2 regions of the Nonomuraea sp. AD125B genome follow, and region 1 is predicted to be linked to the other one. Evidence: riboswitches for the same ligand, from Rfam matches in the RefSeq annotation. Region 1 holds a riboswitch; the other holds the start of a gene.

Region 1 (7,780 bases):
GCGGCCCTGGACGCCGGCGCCTCGGGGGACAGGCGAATCCGCATGATCGCCTTGCCGAACGTCCGGCCCCCGCGGGAATGGGCCCACCAGTCGTAGCCGGTATAACCGGCTCCGGCGACCAGGGAGGCGCCCACACCGGGCAACCTGCCGTCGAACAGCTCCAACAACCCGACAGTCCGGAAGACGCCCCAGAGCGCGATGAACAGAATGTAATAGAAGACCCCGAAGACGAGCCCTTCAATCAGCCGGGCGCCGAGGCGTTCCCACCATTCCGCCGGCAGCGTGTCCGCTCGCGGCGCGGTCCCGGTCATAACCTCCACCTCGCGTCGTCGGCGGCCCCGAATGGGGTGTGCGGGTGTCCCCATTCTGGTACGGCCCGGCGGGCAAAACATAGGGGCCGGCGGTAAGCCGGCCCCCAGGTTCGCGTCCCGCGCGGACTACTTGATCTTCACGACCACCGTACGCGCGACCTTGTCGGCGAACGTCTGCTGCAACGGCTTGTCCCAGAGCTGGGATGCGCCGTTGACTCCCACGCCCGCGTAGGCGAGCACCCAGCCGAGCAGCGGGATGGCGTTGAACACCCACCAGCCCCACGTGACGCCGGCCCGCTTGAGCGCGGCGTCGTTCGGCAGGCCCTTGGCAGGCATCGGCTGGCCGACGAGGACGACCTTGATGCCCATCACCATCTTGCCGACGGTCTGGCCGCTCATCTTCAGCAGGAAGAAGTCGTAAGCCACCCAGAGGGCCGCCGCGACGAGCGCCGCCAGGATGCTGGCGAGGAACGACGTGCCGATGCCGCTGCTGGTGCCGTCGAGCGAGCTGTAGCTCGCCACGAAGAAGATGCCGAGGATCAGGCCCACGACGAAGTTGATGACGAACAGGATGACGCCGTCGATCAACCTGGCCACCAGGCGCTGCCACCACTCGGCGAGCGGGGCGGGCGCGCCGGGCGGCTGGACGCCGACCGGCTGGCCGTAGCCGGGCTGGCCATAGCCCTGCTGCTGGCCGTAGCCCTGCTGTCCGTAGCCTTGCTGCTGGCCGTAGCCCTGCTGACCGTACTGCTGGTCGCCGTACTGCTGGCCGTAGCCCGGCTGGGACTGGCCCTGCTGGCCGTAACCCTGCTGACCGTAGTCAGGCTGGGACTGCGGCTGCTGACCGTACTGGGCCTGCTGGCCGTAGCCCTGCTGCTGACCGTAGTCGGGCTGGGACTGCGGCTGCTGGCCGTAGCCCTGGCCGTAGTCGGGCTGGGACTGCGGCTGCTGGCCGTACTGCGGTTGCTGGCCGTAGCCCGGCTGGGTGCCGTACTGGCCCGAGGAGGGCTGCTGGCCGTAGCCGGGCTGTGACTGCGGCTGCTGGCCGTACTGGGGCTGCTGGCCGTAACCCGGCTGGGACTGACCCTGCTGGCCGTAGCCCGGCTGGGACTGGCCCTGCTGGCCGTAGCCCTGCTGACCGTAGTCAGGCTGGGACTGCGGCTGCTGACCGTACTGGGGCTGCTGGCCGTAGCCCTGCTGCTGGCCGTACTGCGGTTGCTGGCCGTAGCCCTGCTGGCCGCCGTACTGGGGCTGCTGCCCGTAGCCCTGCTGCTGGCCGTAGTCGGGCTGGGACTGCGGCTGCTGGCCGTATTGAGGCTGCTGGCCGTAGCCGGGCTGCTGCTGGTTGTAGGAGGACTGGCCGAAGGCGTCGTCCGTGCGGTAGCCGACCACGGTGGCGTCGGGGTCGGGCTCGCCGGGGTGACGGCCCTGGTGCTGCTGGCCGTAGGGGGGATTGCCAGGCGCGGAGTTCTCGCCGGATTCGTCTTGCGGATACGGCGGCTGTCCGGTGCTCACCGTGTCACCTCGCTTCGCGTGCGCATGTGGCACGTGTCAGGGCACATGCCTGTGCTGCCCAACGTATCGACATAGGTATCAACAATCACCTTTCCAATTGGTCAAGGTCCGCGTCACCCGATGTCAGATGGAGCAGCATGCGGGTGTTGCCCAGGGTGTTCGGCTTGACGTGCTCCAGGTCGAGGAACTCGGCCACACCCTCGTCGTACGAGGCCAGAAGTTCGGCGTAGACCTCCGGTGAGACCGGTGTCCCCTGGATGGGCCGGAACCCGTGCCGGGCGAAGAATTCGATCTCGAAAGTGAGACAGAATACGCGCCGCAGACCCAGATCCTTAGCCTGCTGTATGAGGGCCTCCACGATCCGGTGGCCGATGCCCATGCCCCGGCACTCCGGATCGACGGCGACCGTGCGGACCTCGGCGAGATCCTCCCACAGGACGTGCAGGGCGCCGCAGCCGGCGACCCGCCCGCCGAGATCGGCCACCCAGAACTCCTGTACGTCCTCGTACAGCGTCACCGTGGTCTTCTCCAGGAGCCGGGGACCCGCGCCCGCGTAGGTGTCGACCAGGCGCCTGATGCCGCGGACGTCGGGCGTGCGGGCACGCCGGACCACCACCGCGGTCTCGGGCGCTGTCAGCTCGGCCACCTGCTCCATGGCTCTCCAGAGTACAGATGTCATTACGGCTCGGACCTAACTCCCTCAACCGCCCCGTACCCGGGGTCCGGTACGACTGTCCAGGCGCAGGTCCGACGTTCGCCGACGTCAGGCAAAACCAAGGGCAAAAAGGACATAAAGTCTCTCGTGTACGCTTGATCACGAGATCACCTTGTGACCCTTCGGTTGTGAAACCTCAACAGATCAAGCAGTTCTGGTTGAGCAGGAACCGGGAGTGCATTAGTGTCCAGCGACGACGTTCCCCGCGTGTCGCGCGCGGGAGACACGCCCAATTCCCGCAAGGGAAGCCGGGGACCCGCCGATGGCGCCCGCCGCACGCCATCACTGGGGTGAATCCGAAACGTTCGGTAGGGCTCCTCCGGCCCGAACCCGTCAGCTAACCCGGTAGGCGTCGAGGAAGGGAGTCGGTTGGTGAAGCGCACGCGCACGCGTGGGGACGAGAGGACGGCGGGCGGGAGCGCCCCCCGTCGGGAGCGGTTCCGGCGACCGTTCCGCCTCGGAGCGGCGGCCCTGATGGCCGGCGCGTTACTGGCGGCCCCCATCGCCCCGGCGTCCGCGGAGCCCAAGCCCTCGCTCAAGGAGCTGTCGGAGCGGGTCGAGAAGATGCACGTCGAGATCGAGACGCTCACGGAGCAGTACAACGGCCAGCGGGAGAAGTACAAAACCGCCAAGAAGGCCGCCGACTCCGCCCAGAAGACCTTGGCCGACAGCCAGGCCGACCTCGCCGCCAAGCGCGCGAAGGCCGTCATGCTCGCCCAGAACGCCTACATCACCGGCGGGCTCAACCGCTCGCTCACCTTCATGCAGTCCGACGATCCTGAAGAGTTCCTCGACCGGGCCGCGACCACGCACGCGCTGGAGACGCAGCAGAGCGAAGAGGTCAACCAGCTGCTCAAGGCCATGGACGCGGCCACCCGCGCCGAGGCCGGCGCCAAGACCCGCATGGAGGAGCTGCGCGGGATCGTGGCCGACCTCGACGCCAAGCGCGACAAGATCACCGCCCTCGTGGCCAAGACGGAGAGCAGCCTCTTCCGCCGCGCCCTCGGCGAGGCCGGGCAGCCCGGCACCCGCGCCGTACGCGTCAACCTGCCGATCCCCGGCACCGGCAAGGCCGCCGCGGCCGCCAGGTGGGCGCTCACGCAGCAGCTCAAGCCGTACGTGTGGGGCGCGGGAGGCCCCAGCTCCTACGACTGCTCCGGCCTGGTCATGGCCGCCTTCAGGCGCGTCGGCATCTCGCTGCCGCACTACACCGGCGACCAGTGGACCGCGGGCCGGCACATCTCCCGTGAGGAGATGCGCCCCGGCGACCTGGTCTTCTTCTACAGCGACCTGCACCACGTCGGCATCTACATCGGCGGGGGCATGATGGTGCACGCCCCGCGCACCGGCGACGTCGTACGGGTGGCCGCGCTCGGCAACCGGCCCTTCGCGGGCGCGGTGCGCATCGCAGACTGAGCCGGCATGACCCGGTGACCTTTGCTCAAGCGTCCCTTCAGATGAGATGGCGGCGTGCCGCCCAGGCCACGGCCTCGATGGCCGTGGCCACACCGATGCGGTCGCAGATGCCGCGCAGTCTTCGGCGCACCGTGCGTCCGCTGATGTCCAGACGTCTCCCCACTCGATCCACAGTGACGCCCTTGGCCAGCTCGCCGAGTAAAGCCAGATCCGCGTGGCTCAGCTCAACGCCTTCAGTGAGCACTTCCATCGGGAGCCCTCCCCCCCAACAGCAGAATTTGGACCTCACAACGGGCCAAAGCCGCTCGTCTCGCAGAAGGTAAACGCATCTCTGAAAGGTCGTCAAGCGTGATAAATCCCGCCCTTGACGAGCGCTATTGACATGATCGCGTATATGTGACCTACTCGCCATATGCCGACCGGATGCTGGACGCGCGATGACCGATCTCGTTGATCAGTCCGGAGGCTCATCTCCCTCCCCTTCGGGTTCGGCGGACCTTCTGGGTTTTGATCCCGCGGACCCCGGATTTCTGGCTGATCCCTATGCGCGCTACCACGCGCTGCGCGAACGCGGGCCGATCTTCCGTACGCCGGCGGGGCTGTTCGTCCTGACCGATCACGAATTGTGCGGTGCCATGCTCCGCGATCCGCGTTTCGGTCACGGCCCCAGTCCCATCAACCGCGTCAATCCAGGTCAGCCTGTCGAGTCATTTCTGCGTATGGATCCGCCCGATCACACCCGGTTACGCGGTCTGGTCAGCAGGGCGTTCACGCCCCGCATGGTCGAACGGCTGCGCCCGCGCGTCGAGGCCGTCACCGCCGGGCTGATCGCGGCGCTGCCCGAGGAGGGCGACCTGGTTTCCGGCTTCGCGTACCCGCTGCCGGTCAGGGTGATCTGCGAGATGCTGGGGGTGCCGCCGGAAGATCACGAGCGCTTCCAGGGCTGGAGCGAGACGGCCGCCCGCAGCCTTGACCCGATGCTTACAGCGGAGCTGATATCGGAGAGCGGGCGGTCAGGAAGAGAGTTCCGCGACTACTTCCGCGACCTCCTGGAGCTCCGGCGCCGGCAGCCCGGCGACGACCTGCTGAGCGCGCTCACCCGGGTCGAGGAGCTGACCGAGGGCGAGCTGCTGGCCACCTGCGTGCTGCTGCTCGTGGCCGGGCACGAGACGACCGTCAACCTCATCGCCAACGGGGTGCTCGCCCTGGTCCGGCACGGCCTGCTCGCGTACGCCGCCGAGCGGCCGCGACAGGTCGTCGAGGAGGTGCTGCGCTACGACCCGCCGGTCCAGCTCACCGGACGGGTGGCGCTGCGCGACGCGGAGCTCGGCGGGACGCCGGTGCCCGCGGGGACGGCCGTGGTCGCGCTGATCGGCGCGGCCAATCGCGACCCCGCGATCTTCCCCGACCCCGACCACTTCGACCCCGGCCGATCCGACCCCACCCGATCGGACCCCGGCCGATCCGGCCCCGGCCGATCCGACGCCACCCGCTCGGATGGCGCTCGTGAGCCGGGGCGGCATCTCGCCTTCGGGCTCGGCATCCACTTCTGTCTCGGGGCGACGCTGGCCAGGATGGAGGGCGAGATCGCGCTCTCCGCCCTGGCCGCCGCGGCGCCACGGATGGAGCTGCTCGATCCCGCGCCGCCGTACAAGCCGAACCTGGTGCTGCGGGGGCTCGCGCGGCTCCCCGTGCGGCTCAATCGTCAGTGAGTGGGCTTCACCAGCGGGAACAGGATCGTCTCGCGGATGTTCTTGCCGGTGAACGCCATAATCATCCGATCGATGCCCGCGCCCATGCCGCCCGTGGGCGGCATGCCGTACTCGAGGGCCGCCAGGAAGTCCTCGTCGAGCTGCATCGCCTCGGGGTCGCCGCCGGCGGCGAGCAGCGACTGCTCGACCAGCCGGTGCCGCTGGTCGATCGGGTCGTTGAGCTCGGAGTAGCCGGTGCCCAGCTCGGTGCCGAAGCCGATGAGGTCCCACTTCTCGGTGAGCAGCGGGTTGTCGCGGTGGAGGCGGGCCAGCGGCGAGGTCTCCAGCGGATAGTCCATGACGAACGTCGGCTGCACCAGCGTGTGCTCCACCAGCGCCTCGAACAGCTCCTGCACGAGCTTGCCCGAGCCCCACTTCGGGTCCCAGTGGACCTCGCGCCGGTCGGCGATCTTGCGTAGCTCCTCCAGCGTGGTGGAGGTGGTGATCTCCTCGCCGACGGCCTCGGAGACCAGGCCGTAGAGCGTCGCCCGGGGCCATTCGGCCATGCCGAGGTCGATCTCGACGCCGTCGTGCACCACGACCGTGGTGTCCAGGGCGGCCACGACGGCCTTCTGGTACATCCGCTGCGTCAGGTCGGCGATGTCGTGATAGTCGAGGTAGGTGCCGTACGCCTCGAGCATGGTGAACTCGGGGTTGTGCGTCGAGTCGGCGCCCTCGTTGCGGAAGTTGCGGTTGATCTCGAAGACCTTCTCGACGCCGCCGACCACGAGCCGCTTGAGATAGAGCTCGATCGCGATGCGCAGATAGAGCTCCATGTCGTAGGCGTTGATGTGGGTGCGGAAGGGCCGGGCCGCCGCGCCGCCGTGGATCGGCTGCAACATCGGCGTCTCGACCTCGAGGTAGCCCTCCTCGTGCCAGAACTCGCGCACGGCGCGCACGGTGGCGCTGCGGACGCGGGCCATCTTCCTGGCCTCGTCGTTGACGATGAGGTCGACGTAGCGCTGGCGTACGCGGGCCTCGGGGTCGGTGAGGCCGACGTGCTTCTCCGGCAGCGGGCGCAGGCACTTGGCGGTGATCTGCCAGTCGTCGGCGAGCACGGACAGCTCGCCGCGCCGCGAGGTGATGACCTCGCCGGTGATGCCGACGTGGTCGCCGAGGTCGACGTCGCGCTTCCAGCGGGCCAGCGACTCCTCGCCCACCCGGTCGAGGGAGATCATGACCTGCAGGTCGGCCTCGCCGTCGCGGAGGGTGGCGAAGCAGAGCTTCCCGCCGACGCGGCTGAGCATGACGCGACCGGCCACCGACACGCTCTCGCCGGTGGCGGTGTCGGGCTCAAGGCCCTGGTATTTCTCCCTGACCTCGGCGTTGGTCGCCGTACGGGGGAAATTCACCGGGTAAGGATCGACGCCCTCACTGCGAAGGCGGTCGAGCTTCTCCCTCCGGATCCGCATCTGCTCGGGAAGTTCTTCGCTCACAGCACTAAAGCGTAGGGGATATGGCGAACTGCAAGGGCTCGTCGGCCCGTTGCAGGGTGCCTGCAAGAGGGCTCTTTTATCAATGACTCACGAGCTCAGGGGGAGGCCGGCAGGGAGCCGGCCCAGGGGAGCTCCAGGAGAGAGAAATGTTCAAGAAGCTCGCGATCGGCACCCTCGCCGCCGCCGCCACCACCGCAGTCGCCCTGTCGATGCCCACCGCCGCCTTCGCCTCCGCGCCCCACGCCGACGACTACTCCTCGCACTGGGGCCCGGTCTACGCCAAGCACTTCCAGGCCAAGGCCGAGGGCAGCGTCACGGTCAACTGGGACGACGACGGCGAGTCGAACGAGGTCCACGTGCGCGGCAAGCTCTGGGACCGCGACAACCGCAGCTACGACGAGGGCGGCAAGTGCGCGTACGTGCGCTTCCAGGCCGAGGACTTCGACGGCGACTGGTCGCCGGTCTTCTGGCGGAAGTACTGCGGCTACCCCAGCTTCCAGCGCTTCCACTTCGAGGAGAACGACGTCCAGACCCTGCGCGTGCAGGTCTGCCAGATCGGCCTCAACAGCAAGTTCCCCACCAAGTGCGGCCGCTGGGACTACATCTACACCAACGAGAACGAGTAGTGACGCCTGA
Region 2 (7,780 bases), on a different contig from region 1:
GGGTCGGCAGCATGAGCCGCGTCGGGTGCCGTACGACGGGGTACGGCTGCCGCCGGTCGAACTCCTCGCAGCCCGGCCAGGCGGGGGCGTAGACCGCGACGCCCGGCGTGCGCAGCGCGAGCCCGTGCACGAACGACTGGATCCCGCCCGGCCGCGGCGGGAAGTCGTTCGTGACGACGACCACCCTGGTGTCCGGATCTGTGGCGGAGTGGGTCACGGCGCGTTGACGCCGTTCAGTCGCGCCCAGGCGCGGGCCATGGCGATGCGTTCGGGGCCGGAGGGATGGGAGGCATAGAGGACATATTCCACCGCATCGGGCGACAAGTCGGAAATGTTGGAAAGGGCGAGGCGTTTCTGCATGGCCACGAACGTCTCCGGGTCTCTCGTCAACTCCAGCGCGTGCAGGTCGGCCCGCGCCTCCACCTGCCGGCTGACCACGTTCTGGACGGGGCCGAGGAGGAGGGTGCCGAGGCTCATCAGGCCCATCAGCGCCCCGGCCGCGCGCGGGTCGGCGATCGAGGGGACGGCGGCGCGGCGGCGTACCAGGTCGAAGATCAGGAACAGCAGGACGGCGCCCAGCGCCGCGCCCAGGCCGGCGAGGAGCGTGCCGTGGAGGACGTCGTCGTGCTTCGCGTGGCCCAGCTCGTGCGCGACCACCAGCTCCACCTCCGCCTCCGGGGCGCGCAGCAACGTGTCGTAGACGACGACGCGGCGGGTGGCGCCGAAGCCGGAGACGTAGGCGTTGAGCGCCGTCGTACGGCGTGAGGCGTCGGCGACCAGCACGTCCTCCACCGGCACGCCGTCCCGCTCGGCCATCGCCAGCAGGCTCGTACGCAGCGGGCCCTCGCGCATGGGGGTGAAGTCGTTGAACATCGGCTCGAACACCACGGGATAGACGAACGAGGCCGCCACCGTGAGGGCGAACGCGCCCGCGGCCGCCGGGATCCACCAGCGGCGGAACCGGCGCGCCAGCGCCACCAGCGCCGTGACGGTCAGGGCGAGCAGGAACGCCTCGACGGCCGCGTTCTTCAGCCGGTCGCCGCTCCAGGACGGCCAGGACTGGGTGGACAGGCCGTACTCGCGCAGGACGGTCTCGAACCACATGCCGAGGGGCCAGCGGAGCGCCAGCGTGGCCGCGGCGATCACCGCCACGCCCAGGATCGTCCGCAGCCACCACGGGCCGCGCAGCCACCCGGTCGCCCGCGCGCCGAGCGGGGTGGCGACCAGGAGGCCCGCGACGAGGACCGTCAGGGCCAGGGAGAGGTAGCTCGGCAGGCTCGTCGCGGCGTCGAACGCCTGGGAGCGGGCGAGCTGGGCGGCGGTGAAGTCGCGGGCCGGGCCGGGCGGCTCCCCTGCGGTCAGCAGCGCCTGCCAGGGGGTGGTGAGGGCGGCCACGGCCAGGACGAGGGCGGCGAGGACGGCCAGCGCGAGCGCGGCCTGGCGGCGCAGGCGGACCTCGCCGCCCTCCTGCTGGCCGTCGTAGGCAGGCGCGCCGCTCACGGCCCGATCGCCGCCTTCATAGGCGGGCGCGCCGCTCACAGCCCGATCGCCGCCTTCATAAGCGGGCGCGCCGCTCACGGCCTGATCACCGCCTTCATAAGCGGGCGCGCCGCTCACAGCCCGATCGCCGCCGTCGCCGGCGGGCTTGGCGCCGTCCGGCTGCCGGCGTTCGCTCATCTGCCTCCCCCTCTCACGCCCTCACGCCCTCACGCCCTCACGCTCTCACGCGAGCTGTTCGCGCACGTACGCGCGCCAGCGGGCCGTCAGCGTGGCCGTGGAGAGCCCGAGCCCGGCGAGTGCCCGGTCGGCGCCGTCCACCCGGGCCTCACGGTAGAGGCGTACCAGAGTCCCCTCGCCGAAGCGGTCGGCGAGGAAGCGACACGCCAGCCAGGCCTCCTGGTAAGCCCGTGCGAGCCGCGCCGGGTCGCTCCCGTCGGCGGCGAAGGCGGCGGGGCCGGGCAGTGCGGCGGGCAGGCGTCCCGCGCGCACCTCGTCCGCCAGTTCGGCGGCGGCCGTCCGTACGGGCAGTCCCGAGTCGCGGTAGCCGACGTAGTCGGCGAAACCCTCGTACAGCCAGATGGGGAGGCGGTCGGTGCTGGCGGCGACGTGGGTGAGCTCGTGCGCCAGGACGACGTCCCTGCCGGTGGGGTTGAGGCGGGCGAAGACCTCGGGGACGACGAGCACCCGGTCGCCGTCGGCGAGCGCGGCGAGGCCCTCGATCGGGCCGGTCCCGGCCAGGCGGGCCGCCTCGGCGGCGGAGGCGGGGACGACCACGAGGGGGCGTACGGGCTCGCCGAGGACCGTTCCGACGCGGAGCGCGGCCGTGTCGGCCAGGTGCGCCAGCTCGGCCAGCGACACGGACGAGGTGGGCGTGGCCGGGGCGATGATCATGGACCGTGTCCCACGGACGGTGACGGACTCCCCCGGCCACAGTCCGCGCGCGCCCGCGGGCGGCGCGGGAGCGGCCGCGATCGGCGCGCTCGCGACCGGGATGAACGCGAGGAGCGGCACCAGGAGGAGGAGAGCCGCCGGGGCGGCTCGTCGGCGTCGGCTCACCTGGTCGGACACGATGCCCGATGGTAGCCGGGCCGGACGGGTGCCCGGGGTGGGAAAAGGCGACAGCCCCGCCCGATCCCGTACGGGGATCGGGGCGGGGCTGTGGTCACATACCGGGACGGACCGCGCCGACGAACGACGATTTGCGCCATCCGCTCAGCTTGTCGATACGTACCCGTTCGCCGGTCCTGGGCGAGTGGATCATCTTGCCCTTGCCGACGTACATGCCTACGTGGCCGAGCCCGTTGAAGAACATCAGGTCGCCTGGCTTGAGCTTCTTCCAGGAGACCTTCGTCCGGGTGCGGGCGAACTGGCTGCTCGCCACGCGCGGGAGCCTGATTCCGGCCTTCTTCCAGGCGTACTGGACGAGTCCGGAGCAGTCGAACGAGCCGGGGCCGGTGCCGCCGTAGCGGTACGGGTCCCCGATCTGGTTCTTGGCCACGGCGACGGCCCGGTGAGCCTTCGCCTGCTGCCGAGCGACCTTGCGTGCCTTGGCCGACCTGGCGGTCTTGACGGCCTTGGCGGACTTCGACGACTTCGTGCTGGTCTGCACCGAGGTCGTGGAGGTCGTGGCCGCGTCGCTCGTGGTCGCCGCCTGAGCCGCCGGGGCGTGGAGGACCACACCTCCGGCCGTCACGGTCATGGTGAGCGCCGCGCCACTCAGGGCAAGACGGGACAGACGGGGGTTAAGCGGGGAGGTAGACAGGATTTCTCCTTGAGACTTCCACGAACGCCTACCGGGTTAGCTGACGGATTCGGGCCTGGAAGTAGCCCTACGGCGCGTGCGAACAGCGCCGATTCACCCCTGATCCCCTAGGGAGGGGGATCGGTGGTTCCCCGGCTCCGTGCCTCCTGGCTGCACGGATTCGGCAGGTCGCCGCCCCGTCGAGGTTTTTCTCATGGGGATGCACGGGAGGCGACCGGCGGATTCTGCGGGCGACATGGCGTGTCACCGCGACGCCAGAAGCTACGCCGACACCTCACGAATCGGCAAAGCGGACGGCGGCTTGTCAAGATCAGACAAGGGACCGAGTCAGGATCGAAACTCCTGCTCGGCGACCGGCCTCCGTTACCGGAATGTGACCATACTCACACTTCTCGGGACAGGGCCCAGTAAGGGGCGATTTGTCACTTTCGTCACAGTTTTCACTGCGATAACAGGGCACCGCGCCGCCGGCGCGGGAGGACGTACGGACGGGCCTCAGGGACGGATGGCGCCCACGAGCCGCCGCCCGTAGGCCGACAGCTTGACGACCTTCACGACGTCGCCCGTCTGCGGCGCGTGAACGATCTGCCCGTTGCCCGCGTAGATACTGACGTGCCCCAGTCCCTCGCTGAAGATGAGGTCCCCGGGCTGCAGCGCGTCCAGGCTCACCCGGCGGTTCGCCCCCCAGGCCCACTGCTGCCACGTCGTACGCGGCAGCGAGACCCCCGCGGCCCGCCAGGCCGCCTGCGTCAGGCCGGAGCAGTCGTAGCCGCCCGGCCCGGTCCCGCCGAACACGTACGGCTTGCCGATCTGCGCGTAGGCGAAGCGCAGCACCGAGGCCGCGTTGCCCGACGCGGAGCCGGTGTACTTCATGCCGGTGCTGTTGGGGTTGCCCGGGTTGTAGGCGTTCAGCTTCTCCAGCAGCTTCTTCTGCTGGGCGATGAGCTTGAGGATCTCCGCGCGTTCCTTCTGGACCCCGTCGCGCTCCTTGTCGGCCGCCTCCAGGGCCTTCTCGGCCTTGTCCCGCTCGGTCTTGAGCCCGCGGTTCTCCCGGTCGAAGGCGCTCAGCTTCTCGGCCCGTTCCTTGGAGATCTGGCCGGTCAGCGCGAGGCGGGCGAGGAAGTCGTCGGGGTTGTCGGCGCCGAGGAAGCCCGGCAGGGACGTGACGTCGCCGCCGAGCTGGTAGCTGTCGACGGCCATGCTGATCACCTGGGCGCGCAGGTCGGCGACGGTGGCCAGCTTGCGCTTGTAGCTGTTGTCGAGGTCCGTGTAGCTGGACTTCGCCTTCTTGTACCGCTCCGTGGCCGTGTTGTAGCGGTCGACGACCTTGTCCGCCTTGTCGTTGAGCTTCTCCAGCTTGGCCTTGGCCTGAGCGAGCGTCGGCTTGGGATCGGCGATCGCGGCCCCGGTGGGGGTAAGCACCAGTCCGAACGCGATCCCCGCGGCCACCGGTACCCGGCCAAACCTCACTGCGTCGCCTCCCAGGGTAAACATCTGGGGCGAATAGTACAGAAGTGGCGGGTGAGGTCTCACCTCAACGGGTAAAACCTTAAATTCGTAATCTAGGCGCGACCAAGCCGGCGCAACAGCAGAGCAGACGGAACCGGTCTGGCTCCCATCCGCCGCACCGATTCGGCCACCTCGCGGTCGGAGGACACGACGGCGATGGCCCGCCCCGGCGGCTCGACCCGGACGAGCTGCCGGATGAGGTCGTCGGCGATCTCCCCGGGGTCGCTGAAGAGCACCCGCACCCCGCGCGGCGCGACGACCTGCACGGGGGCGTTGAGCTCGGCCCCGTCGAAGACGACGGTCACCTCGACCCTGGTCTGCGCGGCCAGCCCGCCGAGGTTGGTCATGAGGCGGTTGCGCTGGTCGGCCAGGGTGAGCGTGCCGTAGCCGGTCTTGGTGACGTTGTAGCCGTCGATGATGAGGTGGATCTGCGGGATCGCGAGGAGCTGGTCGAGCAGCTGCGGGTCGTCGTCGGCCAGCGCCCGCGCGGGCACGCCGCGCACGCCCGGCCGCTCACCGGGGTGGGCCGCGACCGAGTCGGCGGGCCGGCTGATGGTGGCCGGCAGGCCGAGCTCCCTGCGCAGCCCGGCCGAGGCGTCCTGCAGGGCGTCGAGCAGCACCCGGATGCGGGCGTCCTCCAGGCTGCGGCCCTCGCGGGCGGCCCGGCGCGAGGCTTCCAGCTGCTTCTCGACGTCGGCCAGCCGCTCGCGCAGCCGCCGCAGCTCGGACTCGCCCGCGCTGCCCGCGGCCACGGCGGCGGTGCGGGCCTCCTCGGCCACGCGCTCCATCTCCTCGGTCCTGGCGAGCGCGGCCTTGGCCCGCTCGCGGGCGTCGTGGAGCTTGCGCCGCAGGTCGGAGTTCTCGGCGCGGGCGGCCTTGAGCTGCTCGCGCAGCCGGTCGGCCTCCTCCTTGGCGGCGCTCTTCTGCGCCGCGAGCTGCTCGCGCAGCCGGGAGACCACCTCCTCGCGCTCGGAGCCCTCGGCCGCCGCGGCGGACTGCTGGAGATCGCTCCGGGCGAGCTCGATCATCTCCTCCCAGCCGGGGGGCCGGGTGAGGTAGGCGGCCGCGGCCACCAGCACGGGGTCGGCCGCGGGCGGGATCTGGCCGTCGGCCAGCGAGGCGACCAGCTCGGGCCAGCCGGCGGCCACCGACTCGGCGACCAGCTCGCGGAACTTCTTGTCGTTCTCCAGCTGCGCGGCGATGGGCGCGCTGCCCAGTTTGGCCCTCTTGCGCGCCTCGAACTTGGCGATCCCGCGCAGCGGCGGCGGGATGGAGACAGCGGGCAGTGTCCCGAGAACGGTGGCCGCCAGGTCCACGACGTTGAGCCGTACCTGCTCGGGGAGCGGGCGAGACAAGCCTTCACCCGCTGAACTCATCCCACTTGTCCCTTCGTGACATGCCCTTTCAGACAAGGGTACGGCTGCCGCGTACCTGACCGTAACGGCCGCCTGTGTATGGACGAGCGCTTGGTCGGGGGTGTACGACAGGTGAACGGCAGGTGTGCACCCGGGAGGCCGACCGTGACGGAGCAGATGCGTACTTCCACCCGTGACCTCCACGAACTCCGTGAGCAGGTGGCCGCGTGGCTGCGCGGCAGGGTCGGCGGGGACGCCTCCGTGTCGGAGCTGGAGCGCCCCACCGACAACGGCATGTCGAGCGAGACCCTGTTCTTCACCGCGACCTGGGAGGGGCGGCGTACGCGCTGCGTGGCACGGCTGGCACCTGCGGGAGAAGCGGTTCCGGTCTTTCCCGACTACGATCTGCGGTCGCAGTTCGAGATCATGCGTTTGGCCAGGGAAAAAGCTGGGATTCCAGCGCCCAGGACGCTCTGGTTCGAGCCGGACCCCGCGCCGCTCGGCTCCCCGTTCTTCGTCATGGAGCGGGCCGAGGGGCTGGTGCCGCCGGACGTGCTGCCGTACACGTTCGGCGGCTGGCTGTGCGAGGCCGCCCCCGAGGACCAGCGCCGGCTGCAGGAGGCCAGCGTGGGCGTCGTGGCCGCGCTGCACCGGACCCCGTTCACCCCGGACGAGCTGGCCCTTTTCGGGCCGCCGGGCCTGCGCGCGCACGTGGACGCCCAGTACGCCTACTACCGGTGGGCGCACGGCAAACGTCCCATCCCGCTGCTGGAACGGGCCTTCGCCTGGCTGGAGGCGCACTGGCCGGAACAGCCCGGCCCGGACGTGCTGCTCTGGGGCGACGCCCGCATCGGCAACCTGATGTTCAGGGACTTCGTGCCGGTCGCGGTGCTCGACTGGGAGATGGCCGCAGTGGGGCCGCGCGAGCTGGACCTCTCCTGGATGATCTTCCTGCACCGTTTCTTCCAGGACCTCACCGTCGCCATGGGCCTGCCCGGCATGCCGGCCTTCATGCGCGCCGAGGACGTCTGCCGCACCTACCGCGAACTGACCGGCCACGAGCCGCGCGACATGGGTTTCTACGAGATGTACGCGGCCCTGCGCCACGGCATCATCATGGCCAGGATCTGGCAGCGCAGGGTCCACTTCGGCGAGCAGCCCGACCCGGACGACCCCGACGACCTCGTCCTGCACCGGGCGACGATCGAACAACTCCTCACCACCTGACCCGGCCCGCCGGCCGGGTCAGGCCGCCGCGTCGTAGACCAGCAGCGCCACCTGGACCCGGTTGTTGAGTGCCAGCTTGGTGAGGATGCGCGAGACGTGCGCCTTGACCGTGGGCACGCTCATGTACAGCTCGCTCGCGATCTCGGCGTTGGAACGGCCCTGCCCCACGGCCATCGCCACCTCCCGTTCGCGCTCGCTGAGCCGGGCGAGCAGCCGCCGGGCCCGTGCGGTGCGCTCCCCCGCGCCGCCGTCGGAGACGTGCGTGATGAGCTGCCGCGTCACGGCGGGCGACAGGATCGGCTCGCCCGCCGCGACCTTCCTGATCGCCTGCACCAGGTCGGCGGGGGCGATGTCCTTGAGCAGGAACCCGGCCGCCCCCGCCCGCAACGCCCGCAGCACCTGCGCGTCGGCGTGGAACGTGGTCAGC

The links. Region 1 has a riboswitch for cyclic di-AMP ahead of ACBR40_RS13950 (NlpC/P60 family protein). Riboswitches for the same ligand answer to the same signal wherever they lie in the genome.
Region 2: linked by a shared signal. The riboswitch ahead of ACBR40_RS24985 (C40 family peptidase) and the one ahead of ACBR40_RS13950 (NlpC/P60 family protein) in region 1 are both predicted to bind cyclic di-AMP.

The regions. Positions count from the first base shown of each region.
Region 1 is NZ_JBGLOU010000004.1:419,514-427,293, reverse strand. It holds gene ACBR40_RS13965 (RDD family protein) at 1-311, opposite strand, end outside; gene ACBR40_RS13960 (RDD family protein) at 438-1,826, opposite strand; gene ACBR40_RS13955 (amino-acid N-acetyltransferase) at 1,912-2,481, opposite strand; cyclic di-AMP (ydaO/yuaA leader) riboswitch at 2,758-2,908, shown strand; gene ACBR40_RS13950 (NlpC/P60 family protein) at 3,016-3,957, shown strand; gene ACBR40_RS13945 (LuxR C-terminal-related transcriptional regulator) at 3,995-4,207, opposite strand; gene ACBR40_RS13940 (cytochrome P450) at 4,677-5,669, shown strand; gene lysX (bifunctional lysylphosphatidylglycerol synthetase/lysine--tRNA ligase LysX) at 5,663-7,144, opposite strand; gene ACBR40_RS13930 (hypothetical protein) at 7,291-7,770, shown strand.
Region 2 is NZ_JBGLOU010000009.1:279,320-287,099, forward strand. It holds gene ACBR40_RS24970 (glycosyltransferase family 4 protein) at 1-217, opposite strand, end outside; gene ACBR40_RS24975 (M48 family metallopeptidase) at 214-1,677, opposite strand; gene ACBR40_RS24980 (hypothetical protein) at 1,723-2,568, opposite strand; gene ACBR40_RS24985 (C40 family peptidase) at 2,663-3,199, opposite strand; cyclic di-AMP (ydaO/yuaA leader) riboswitch at 3,273-3,438, opposite strand; gene ACBR40_RS24990 (NlpC/P60 family protein) at 3,758-4,684, opposite strand; gene ACBR40_RS24995 (NYN domain-containing protein) at 4,825-6,147, opposite strand; gene ACBR40_RS25000 (phosphotransferase family protein) at 6,292-7,353, shown strand; gene ACBR40_RS25005 (response regulator transcription factor) at 7,372-7,780, opposite strand, start outside.